2 regions of the Pleomorphochaeta sp. DL1XJH-081 genome follow, and region 1 is predicted to be linked to the other one. Evidence: riboswitches for the same ligand, from Rfam matches in the RefSeq annotation. Region 1 holds a riboswitch; the other holds the start of a gene.
What was found. A riboswitch is a leader RNA that binds a small molecule or an ion and turns the genes downstream of it on or off. The one in region 1 is predicted to bind cobalamin.
Positions count from the first base shown of each region.

Region 1 (6,037 bases):
TGCGTGTTTCCAGGTAAGCATAAAGCTGTTCAGGAAAATCGATGTGGCTGCGCTCACGCGATCGCAACATTCCTCCATCGGAATCTGAAGTGGACAGGGGCTCACCGAGCCCCTGAGTAGGATACGAAACGCTATTTTCGGCCGCCTGTAAGGGAATAAGCGCCTTATTATGACAATAGGTGCAATTCCAGTTACAGCCCTGCAGGAATACCACACACGCAATATGCCCCGGATAGTCAATCAATGAAGAACCCAATACACCTGCGATTTTCACACGACCTCCTTGGTTCCCTCAGTGGGAACGCGATACAGGGTCCGCTGCTTGTATTCTTCCTGCTTACCCTGGTGGAAATCCCGCACGGGACGGAGATACCCAACCACGCGTGTCCAGACCTCGGTTTGTTTACCACAGACAGGGCAGGTATGTTGTTCGCCAACAAGATAGCCATGGTCCTCACAGGTCGAGAAGGTGGGGGTAAGAGAGACATAGGGGAGACGATAACGGGAGAAGATCCGCTGCAAGAGACGCTTTGCTACTGCTGTGGATTCAATGCGCTCTCCTAGGTAGAGATGCAACACTGTTCCTCCAGTATATTGGCATTGCAGGTCATCCTGTAGGTCCAATGTCTCGAAGAGGTCGTCGGTAAAACCGACGGGCAATTGGGTGGAATTGGTGTAGTAGGGGACATCAGTTCCAGCTGTAATGATATCGGGGAAATCCTCCTTGTCCCTTCGGGCAAGACGATAACTGGTACCTTCGGCAGGAGTGGCTTCGAGATTGTAGAAATTACCACTGCGCTGTTGGTATCCCTCGATCAACTGACGTAATCGATCCAGGGTACGTAATGCGAAGCGCTGGCCGTTCTCGGTCACCAGACTACCAGAAGAGCCGAAAAGATTCAGACAAGCCTCCTCCATTCCCACTAGGCCGATAGTGCTGAAATGGTTTGCCCAGTACGCCCCCTCCTTCTCCTTGATTGATGATAACCATCTTGCACTGAAGGGATACATGCCACGTTGGGTTTCCCGTTCGACGACCTTTCGTTTCAACTCAAGACTTTGGAAAGCCAAATCGGAGAGTATCTCCAATTTCCCAAGGAAGTCCTTCTCATCATAAGAAAGATAAGCCAGCCGGGGAAGATTGAGTGTGACCACCCCAATGGAGCCCGTCAGAGGATTGGAACCGAACAAGCCACCACCGCGTTTACGTAGTTCTGTGGTATCCAGACGAAGACGGCAGCACATCGAAAGTGCATCCTCTGGTGACAAGTCGCTACTCACATAATTTGAGAAGTAGGGAATACCATACTTGCAGGTCATTTCCATGATAGCATCGGCAACCGGCCCATCCCATGGGAAATCTTTGGTCACATTGATAGTGGGAATAGGGAAGGTAAATACGCGGCCGCTTGCATCGCCCTCCATCATCACTTCACAGAAGGCCAGGTTGAACAGATCCATCTCCTTCTGGAAATCGCCATAGGTGGAATCTTGTACCTCTCCGCCAATTATCACACCCTGGTCCCGCATTCTGGAGGGTACGGTAAGGTCCATGGTCAAATTGCTGAACGGACATTGGAAACCGACCCGAGTAGGGACGTTCATGTTGAAGACGAATTCCTGCAAGGCTTGTTTGACTTCGGTGAAACCCAATCCATCAGTACGGATAAAGGGAGCGCAGTAGGTATCGATGGAGGACCAAGCTTGCGCTCCGGCACTTTCACCTTGGGTGGTGAATGTGGCATTGACGATTTGTCCCAAAAAGGAGCGCAAATGCTTTGCCGGTCTGGAAGATACTTTTCCGGTGATACCACCGAATCCCATCGTCAACAGTTGCTGCAGGTCCCACCCGCAACAATAGGGACCATAGAAACCCAGATCGTGGATATGAAGGGATCCACTTTGGTGGGCTTCACGGATTTCGGTGGGGTACACCTCATTGAGCCAATAGCGACGGGTGAAAGCTTCACGGATATAGTTGTTCATCCCATTGATCGATTTCCGTGTATTGGCGTTCTCTTGGATCATCCAATCCTTGTCATCCAGATAATCGTTGAACAACCGGGTAGTGGCATCGATCAGGATTCTTCCCTCACGGACTTTCCGACGTTCCTCACGATAAAGGATATAGGCTTTCGCGGTAGCCGATGCACCGCTGAGCATCAACTGCTCTTCTACCGCATCCTGGATCGTCTCCACATCGACCGAGGTGGTCGATCCGTTTTCCAGCTGTTGCAGTACTTCTTGGGTGAGCTTTTCGCTATCGATCGATTCTTCGGCTACACGGGCAGCCTTTTCCACAGCAAGGGCTATCTTCTGTCCATCGCAAAAGACGACCTGCCCATCTCGTTTGACGACACGAGTAATCATGGGTTCCTCCTGCTGTCAGAGGATGTAATGAAACAACAGGAGAACAAAAGGACGCAATTCGCCCATTTTTGCACGCCAATGCCATACTCCGTGACAGCGTGTCCATACAGGGAGGTCTTCTGGCTCAGGCTCAGCGGAGCATTGTCTCCTTCCCAGATTACTCCAGTGGATGCGACAGACTCCTAACCTTCACAGCGGCGGGACCGCGTGGGTATCCGTACCCAACTTCCCTGTCCTGTATGCACAATATATAGTGTAGGTGTACCGTACGGTACGCTACCCATAGTAAGGGAGCCTGCCTCCAATGTCAACGAAAAAGATGCCGGGCTTGTACCTAGCTCCATCCTTAGTGATATTGCTATCGATAGATCTCTACAATTAGATGCTCTTCTTGCATAATCTATGACCAGTAATTAGACTATTCCTATGAATACAGAGAAAACAAAAGTCATCACCACTATAGACGGATACATAGCTCAATCCAATCCTGAGTACCGGCAGATCCTCACTCAGATTCGTAACATCATACGAGAAGAGGCACCCATGGCTACAGAAAAGATTAGTTATGGTATGCCCACGTTCTACTACAAGGAGAACCTCGTTCACTTCGCTCTAGCGAAGAAACACCTCGGTTTCTATCCTACTCCCAGCGGAGTCCAAGCTTTTGTCTCTGAACTTGGTCCCTACAAATGGTCCAAGGGTGCCATACAGTTTCCACTTGATCAACCTATCCCCTATGATCTTATTCGGAGGATAGTCCGGTATCGGGTGGGGGAGGTTGTGGGTGAAAATAGGTAATTACCCTGCTTTAGATGGATAAGATTTTATAACCTCGTTACCACATGATTGAATATTTCACTCTTTACGAGCCTTCAATTATAAAGTAGGTATGTATTTGTGCACTTCACTACCAAACTGTCAAAAAAAGCGCCTCTCCATACGAATCCTAGTTGCGTCCTCCCTTCCCATCTGCTACTATAATCTTCAATGGGTGAAAGCTAACCGATATAGAAATACTATTGGTAACCTTTTACTCCGATACATGGTTTCTTTTGCATTACTGCAAATATGCGAGGGGGACAATACACCGTGCTTGTTCCGGCATTCCGGTGTATCGCGCAGCCAGTGAGTATGGCAACCTCTCCACCACTGAAAATGGTGGAAATGGCGAAGCTGTGCATTGCTAGCAATGCCGCATGTATCAAGACCTAAGTTCTAATCAAGCAATAACGTGAGCAAAAGTATCGAGTGGCAATGCCCGCTCGAATACCGGTGCCCACCACTTTTGTTCATTTGTTGAACACTTTTAACCACAAAACCATGTATACAGACACCCATGCCAAAGAACTAGCCCTCCTCAATTACATTGAGCACAACGCCCATGCAACACAGCGTGAACTCAGTGAACAGGTAGGCATGTCCCTTGGCGCCATCAACCTTTTGCTCAAGACCCTCATCAAGAAAGGCTTCGTGAAGGTTGAGAAACTTACCCCCAATTCAGTCAAATACTTTCTCACCCCTGCCGGCATAGCCGACAAACTCGATCGTACCTACTCCTATATCGTACGTACTTATCGTGAGATAGACCACATGAGAAACCGCATTGTCACCGTAACCAACAACCTTGCAAGCTTACACCAAGCAGACAAGATACTGTTCTACGGTCCAAAGGACGACTTCTCCCTCATGGTTACCGATCTTGTGAATATAGAGAGTTTCGATATCCCCGTCACTGTCTGCCATAGTATGGAAAGGGTGAAGGGGGAGAGTGGGGAGTTTAAAGCTGAGGATGAAAAAGTTCAGCATGGTGATGGGAAGACTGGAATTTCAAAGATTGAAGATCGAAAGAATGAAAGTCGAAAAAACGAAATCGATCAACATCAGGGTAGAAGCAAAGAAAGTGCAGAGATTGAAGAATCTAAGATTGAATTCTTGAGGAATGAAAAAGTAAAGATTGAAGAGCAAAAGATTCAGAGCGATAAGATTGAATACATAAAGAATGAAATTTCTACCCCCATTATTGTCTGGCGAGAGGATGATGAACGAGAATTGAAAGCTATTGGCTTGAGAAGTGTGAATTTGTTGGGGATGGTGAGTGTGCTGGGTCCGAAGGAAGTGGCGGTGTATGAATGAGAAGAGGATATTTCTTTCGTTTTCAACCATGTTCTTTTCTAGTGGGTTAGAGCTACATATAAGAGGAAGCAGACTGGAACGTTTGGGCAATATTCGGCGTTATCGTTAGTCGTTTTGAAGAATAGGATGAGTGATAGATATACGGGAATAAGGTCTGGGGGCTCGAAAGCTGCATAAATATGCAGGAATCGAGGGGTTTTGGGATATTGGATTGGTTGAGTTGAAGCAGGATGGGAGAGGGCAAAGAAGAGGGTGCCCACACCATAATTTTGGCGCAGAGCTGAAATTGGTGGTGGGAAACTTATGAACATAGGGTGGGAGTGTTGAGTTCCTGCCCTATCTGTTTTCAACATGATAGTAACTTTATATGGGTAATGAAACCTTGGAACTTGAAGAATCAACAACTCAAAAGATGGTTGCTCCATCGAAAAACTATCTGCATATTAAGAGAGTAGTTGATTTCATCTGTTCTCTATTGGCTTTAATTGTCCTCTCTCCCATATTCCTGATTCTCATCATTGCCATTAAGCTTGATTCTAAAGGTCCTGTCTTGTTCAAACAGAAACGTGTTGGTATTCATAAGACACATTTCAATATTCTCAAGTTCAGGACCATGCGTATTGATACTCCTAATGATGTCCCGACTCATCAGCTCAAGAACCCTGAGCAATATATTACCAAAGTAGGTAAGTTCCTCAGAAAGACTAGTTTGGATGAGCTTCCCCAGATCTGGAACATTTTCGTTGGTCAGATGTCTGTCATTGGCCCCAGGCCAGCTCTGTGGAATCAGTATGATCTCATTGACGAGCGAGACAAATATGGGGCCAACGATGTTCCTGTAGGTCTTACTGGTTGGGCACAGATAAACGGAAGAGATGAGCTTCCCATTAGACTAAAAGCAAAGCTCGATGGTGAATACGCCAAGCGTATTGGCCCATGCATGGATATTCGTTGTTTCTTCGCTACCATCTTCTCAGTCCTCAAAAGTGACGGGGTGAGAGAAGGGGGGACGGGGAGTGAATAAGTTGGTAGTAGTATGAAACGTATTCTGATTACAGGCGCAAATAGTTACGTAGGAACCAATGTGGAACGTTGGCTAATGCGGGAACCAGATAAGTATCAGGTTGATACTTTTGATATGATTGATGGCTCCTGGAGAGAGAAAGACTTTTCTGGTTATGATGTAGTCTTCCATGTAGCTGGTATTGCGCATGTGAATGCCAAGAAGAATATGGAATCCTTGTACTACAAGGTGAATACTGATTTAACAATTGAAACTGCCCAACATGCTAAGCAGTGTGGTGTGAAACAGTTTATTTTTATGAGTAGCATAATTGTCTATGGTGAGAGCAAGTCTCTTAAACCTGTTGTAATCACCAGAGAGACAGAACCAAAGCCCAACGGTTTTTATGGTAACAGTAAGCTTCAGGCAGAGATTGGAATAAAGAAGCTGGAAGACCAAGACTTCAAGGTTGTGATACTCCGTCCTCCTATGATTTATGGTCCTGGTTCCAAAGGAAACTTTTCAAAGCTT
Region 1 covers NZ_JBMDYO010000002.1:250,638-256,674, reverse strand. Annotated here, with positions in the region: gene ACODJP_RS05495 (anaerobic ribonucleoside-triphosphate reductase activating protein) at 1-274, opposite strand, end outside; gene ACODJP_RS05490 (ribonucleoside triphosphate reductase) at 271-2,370, opposite strand; cobalamin riboswitch at 2,463-2,624, opposite strand; gene ACODJP_RS05485 (iron chaperone) at 2,797-3,168, shown strand; gene ACODJP_RS05480 (winged helix-turn-helix transcriptional regulator) at 3,691-4,503, shown strand; gene ACODJP_RS05475 (sugar transferase) at 4,871-5,527, shown strand; gene ACODJP_RS05470 (NAD-dependent epimerase/dehydratase family protein) at 5,540-6,037, shown strand, end outside.

Region 2 (6,037 bases), on a different contig from region 1:
GTCGCCATAAAACTGTTGCTTATGAAATATGATTATCTGGAAGCGGATGGCTCTGCCGATAGAAAACATATCCCTTGGGAAGAACTTCTATTCGATGAACAGGAGAAGGTAGGAAAGCGTACATTCAAGGGAATGATTTTCCCATGGAAGGATTGATATGGCACGAGAAGTGGAGTGTAAGATCCACATACCGGAGTATCGCTTAACCGCACTAACCGATGTGATCGACAAAGCGTTTCCCGCTATAGTGAAACAGGTTGTCGATAAGCGGGATGTCTACTATAGTCGTGATGGCTTTACAGCTGATTTTCGGATCAGGCAGGAAAATTCCATTCTTGTTTTGACCCGAAAACAAAAAGAACATCGTAATGACAGAGTTGAAGTGAATGATGAAATCGAGTTCACAGTGCCGAGGAAAGAGAGCGGAGCTCTGCATGCTTTTTTCGGATCACTTGGCTATGTTCCTCTCATAGAGAAGGGGAAGCAGGGAAATCTTTGGAAAGATGGTGGACTTTCGATAGAGTTGGTCCATGTAGATGGTTTGGGGTATTATCTTGAGATGGAACGCCTTTTGGAGGATTCGGCTACAGACGAACAGGTCCAAAGTGCACTTGAAGAATTGTCTGATTTACGCACCCGGTTGGGTGTCGCTGACTATCCGTTGGAGGGTAGATACTATCTTGAGATGCTACAAGAACAAAATTCATAGAGAGGATGTCACATGGAATTTCGCGCCAGTCATATTCTAGTAAAAGATAGGAAACTTGCTGAGGAACTGCTCAAGAGGATTAAGGGTGGGGCTAACTTCTCAGCTCTCGCTCGTGATTTCTCCACCTGTCCGAGTAAAAGCAAAGGCGGTGACTTAGGGTGGTTCGGTGAAGGAGCGATGGTTCCAGCTTTCGAACAGGCTGTGAAAAGGCTCTCTTCTGGGGGAATCAGTCCAGTCGTCCCAACCCAGTTTGGGTTCCATATAATTAAAAAGACCGGGTCCCGTTAGGACTCGCTTACCAGAGAGGATGAATGAGCGGCCGTCCAGAGGACTCGTTCGGGACGATATCTACCTCTATTTTATAGACCGATTCTATCCTCTCTTTGGTCAAGACTTCACCTACATTTCCCTCAGCTACGATTATTCCGCTTCTCATCATAATCACTAGGTCACTGTAAGCACTTACTGCATTTAAGTCGTGTAGGATGCATACCACTGTAGCAATCTTTTGTTCAACGAGTGAACGCAACAACCGTAGGATTTCCCGTTGGTTGTGGATATCAAGATGACTCACCGGTTCATCAAGGAAAATTACCTTTGCCTGTTGGGCTAATGCCCGAGCAATGAGCATCCGCTGATACTCCCCTCCGGAAAGTTCGGTAGCTAACCTATTGGCTAGATGACGCATTTCCATGGCATCCAAAGATTGGTCGATTAAGAGTTGGTCTTCCGCCGTCAATACAGCGAGTCTTCCTCCGTGGGCATACCTACCCATGGCCACACATTCAGAAACTGTGAAATCGTATTCCAATCGACTGGATTGGGGAACATAACTTGCTTTCCTTGCCATCTCTCGTTGGTTGTATGCCCTGATATCCTTTCCAAAGAGATCCACATTGCCTGTATGCGATTCAAGGATACCCAGCAGATGTCTCAGAAGGGTCGTCTTGCCAGATCCATTCGGACCTATGATCGAGATGAAAGAATCGATTGGCAAATCGGTATGGAGATTCCTGAATAGGACTTTACTTCTGTATGACCATTGGAGATTTCTGACCGATGCAGCATTAGGTTTCTTCACGATTGTCTCCTCTTGGAATTTACCAGTAGGATGATGAACAAGGGGGCTCCGGCTATTGCGGTTATTACTCCCACAGGAAGTTCAGACGCTCCCAACACGGTTCTCGCAACTGTATCGGCTCCAACCATCATGAGAGCTCCTCCTAAGATCGAGAAGGGGAGCAAAGATCGGTGACGTGGTCCGGTAACCAATCTCATGATATGTGGTACCATCAGCCCAACGAAACCTATCGTACCACAGAAGGCCACGGTGACCGCTGTTGCCAGTGTTGAAGAGAAGAGGAGGACCATCCTGACAACTTTTACAGAGACTCCGATACTATGAGCGGAAGCTTCGTCCAGTAGGAGGATGTCCAACTCCCGGGTAAGAAAAGCTATAGGGAGCATGCCTAGAGTTCCTATGGAGAGCATAATGGAGAGCTTGTTCCAGGATGAAGAACCAAAGCTTCCCATGGTCCACTGCATGATGTTCTGCAATTGTGCGCGATTTAAATACATGAAAAGCGTCATAAGCGCCGATAGGAGGAAGTTCAACGCAATTCCTGTTAAAAGTAGGGTAGTTGGCGACCTTCGTACCCCGCCAGAGAGTAGGAGGATGAACAAGGCCGTTCCAGCAGCTCCCAAGAATGCCACAAGTGGAACCTGCCATATTCCAGTAGCACCTCCGACAAATCCAAGAAATGCTGCGAGCGATACGCCAAATGCAGCGCCGCTGGAGATTCCCAATACATAAGGGTCAGCCATGGGATTACGGAAAAGAGCTTGGTATACCATACCTGACACAGAAAGGATAATCCCAGCGACCAATGATGTGAGGATACGTGGAAGACGGAGTGTCCACACGATTCGATGTTGGGCTGTTGTGAAATTTGCCGATTGGTCCACAGAAGGACCGGATAACAGAATATCATCGATAACCGTCAAAGGTATACCTGCTGGACCCAAAGTCAGCGCAAGACCAGTAACTGCAACGAGTGAGATTACCAAGGCTATACCGATGATCGGTAAAAATGTGGGACGTATCACCGCTTACCTCGAGAGTCGATCGATTTCTGTTGCGAGAATCGATACAGCTTGAGCGCTACGGGGACCCTGCCTCTCTATGATGTTGTTGTCAATATTGATGATTTTCCCCTTTTTTACAGCTGAGAGGGAAGCATACGAGGGATGATTTACGAATTGCTCATACGTCTGTTCAAAGGTACTTCCCCATAACGGGGGTAAGATAATGATGTCGGGATCTTTTGCATGTAACAACTCCAGCTGGTAGCTCCAGTTGACTGCCTCGGATGCAATGTTCTCACCGCCAGCGAGGGTGATGATATCATGGATGAACGTATCTCCTGTAGCAGTGAAATCACCCCATTCTCCAAACCCAGCGACATAATAGACACTGGGATTGTCTTTCAATTCTGAAACATTGATTTTTTCAATTTCAGATCGCATGTCCTTGACTATCTGGGCTGCTACCTTGGCGGTTCCTGTTACTTCGCCCACCTGTTCGATAATCCTATAGGTTCCCTCCATGGTTTGTGGTTCATCTATGAACGCTACTGGGATTCCAGTCATTTCTATCGCTTCTATGGTCTGTAGTTGACCTAAATTGCTGATAATTACGAGGTCAGGATCGGTAGAGACGATCTTTTCCACACTTGGAGAGAGTAGGTCTCCCATCGGTTCAATGGATTGGGCTTCATGAGGATAGTCGCAATAGTCGGTTCTTCCTACCATGTGATCCCCCAGTCCCAAGGAAAAAAGCGTTTCTGTAATATTTGGACTCAGTGAGACGATCTTCTGTGGGATCTCTTCAAGTGAAATGGTCACTCCACGTGAATCTACAATCGATATGGCATATTCTCCATGTGACTGCGACTCTCCCAATCCATTTGCCGAAAGGGGAATGATAATGAGTAACATCATCGAAATCAGAGAAATCAAGCGTGTTCGGTAATTTTCCATACCCAAACTCCTAAGTAAGTGATGGGTATGAGTCTGCACACCCGACCTATGCACCGTAGGTCCGATCAAGAGATCGACAGGTTCACATGCGGCAGGTCTCCTGACTTGGAGGAATACGTAACGGCTCCTTCCCGGAATTACTCCAGTGGTTGTCCAATGACAGCCGTTCTTACCTCATTACAGTGGCGGGACCGTACGGGACTTGCACCCGTTTCCCTCTTAGCGAATGGCTTGGAACCATCCGAACCGCTTGTCCGATCATGTTATGCTTACCGTGGGGATACTGTCAAGTTCAAACCCCACTATAGGCTAGGAAACCATCATCGATCTACTTTTCTCTCCTATGCGAGCACTGACGCTTGCGACTCAGCTTGTACCGCCAATTCAATCGCCCGGAACACCAATTGCTGATCCATTGCTGTTTCGGTACGATCGAGACAATCTCGTATGAACCGACCAAAGAACGGATATCCTGATTTGCCAGCTACACATTCATGGTGTTCACCCTCATGGTTTACTAGATAGACATGGTCTCCCTCCTGGTCCCTGGCGATATCGATATACTTACGTAACTCAATATATCCATCGGTTCCTAAGATTATCGTACGCCCATCTCCCCAGGTTCCCAAACCATCGGGAGTGAACCAATCTACGCGGAAATAACCCGAACACCCCGTATCAGTAGTAAGTGTAGTTTCGCCGAAATCGTAGAAAGACGGGTACTGGTGATGGTTGAAATTGGCTATCTTACTACTGGTGATAGTAGCATCTTTGGATCCGCTGAACGCAAGAATCTGTTCAATTTGATGGCATCCAATATCCACGAGGATTCCGCCATACATCTTCTTCTCGAAGAACCATTGTGGCCTGGTATGGGTCGCAGCACGATGAGGACCCCATCCCATTACTTGGACCACTTTTCCTACCGCCCCCTGACTTATGAGTTCCATCGCTCGGGTTGCAGCCTCAACATGCAATCGCTCACTATAGTAGACACCGAATTTTCTTCCAGTCTCCGCTACTGTCTTGCGAGCTTGTGCTATCTGTTCTTTTGTGATGCAAGGCGGTTTGTCAGCAAAGAAATCCTTTCCATGAAGCATTACCGAGATTCCTAACGGTGTACGTTCTACAGGTACCGATGCACTGGCAACCAATTTGATATCGGGGTGTTCTAATATCGCCTTCGGGTCTTTGCAAATGGTGACATGAGGGAATTGGGAAGAAAACTTTGACATTGCTTCGGGATTCTTATCATAAACGAATGCAATCTGGGCTCCACTTTCCTCAAGACCATTACACATGCCATAGATATGTCCATGATCTAATCCAATAACACCAACTTTGAATTCTCCTGGCTTACACACCGGAAAGGCCTTTCCTTTCGGGGCATAATTTTGTCCATCTGCTTTCTGTTGCATCCCGGAATCCTCCTCAACCAAAGATAAGATTTGTGATCCCTGTGGCGATCGAAAGAAACAAATATAGCTACTCGATCCATAGGGATTTTAGGGGCAAGAATTGACTCTATTTCGCATCCTTACCCAAGGTTATTTCACTTGTAGAGAAATTTTCAATACTCCGCTTCTTCTCATGGAATCTCGGCATAGTGGCAATGAGACCTCCTCGGGTATACAATGGATCATCTTTAGCCAATGGTAGGGTGACCGTCTGCTTCGATTGTGAAGATTTATAGATTGCCATGATCAACTCAATAGTATTCCTGCCTTGTTTTCCATCTATCAGTAACGGGTGTTTTCCTTCCAATGCTTCAATGAAGTCTTTCACCTGCCCTGCATGTCTCTCAGGAGAGATTTCGGGAAGATTGTTGTAGTAGGAATCCATTTCTTTTGCGGTTTGGGTATCATCTTCTGGGAATCCATTTTCCAATGCTTTAGAAGCTGCGATTTTCCATGGTGCCGAGAATCTTGCTTTTTCAGTTTGGAAAACTAACTGCTGTCCTTCGTCATGGGCAACGATAGAGGCTGTCATTTGGGCGAGCATGCCTGGATATTTCATTATTGCAATTGCAAGATCCTCACATTCCGAGTTGTCATGGCCTACATTTGTCATGACAGCAGTAATCTCCTGTGGCATTCCCACCATCCATTGTAATAGATCCAGTTGATGTACTGCATGGCTCGTTGTACAACCACCACATTCCTTCTCCCACGTACCTCTCCACCAAAGGTCATAGTAGTTTTGACCTCTCCACCACAACGAGTCTACTGTAGCGTGCAGAACGCTACCGCCAATACCTTCGCTAATCATATGTTTCAATCTCATCATCGA
Region 2 covers NZ_JBMDYO010000006.1:12,296-18,332, reverse strand. Annotated here, with positions in the region: gene ACODJP_RS10415 (hypothetical protein) at 1-156, shown strand, start outside; gene cyaB (class IV adenylate cyclase) at 158-709, shown strand; gene ACODJP_RS10405 (peptidylprolyl isomerase) at 722-997, shown strand; gene ACODJP_RS10400 (ABC transporter ATP-binding protein) at 1,005-1,790, opposite strand; gene ACODJP_RS10395 (FecCD family ABC transporter permease) at 1,787-2,815, opposite strand; gene ACODJP_RS10390 (ABC transporter substrate-binding protein) at 2,819-3,748, opposite strand; cobalamin riboswitch at 3,822-4,014, opposite strand; gene ACODJP_RS10385 (Gfo/Idh/MocA family protein) at 4,090-5,166, opposite strand; gene ACODJP_RS10380 (Gfo/Idh/MocA family protein) at 5,273-6,037, opposite strand, start outside.
Region 2: linked by a shared signal. The riboswitch ahead of ACODJP_RS10390 (ABC transporter substrate-binding protein) and the one ahead of ACODJP_RS05490 (ribonucleoside triphosphate reductase) in region 1 are both predicted to bind cobalamin.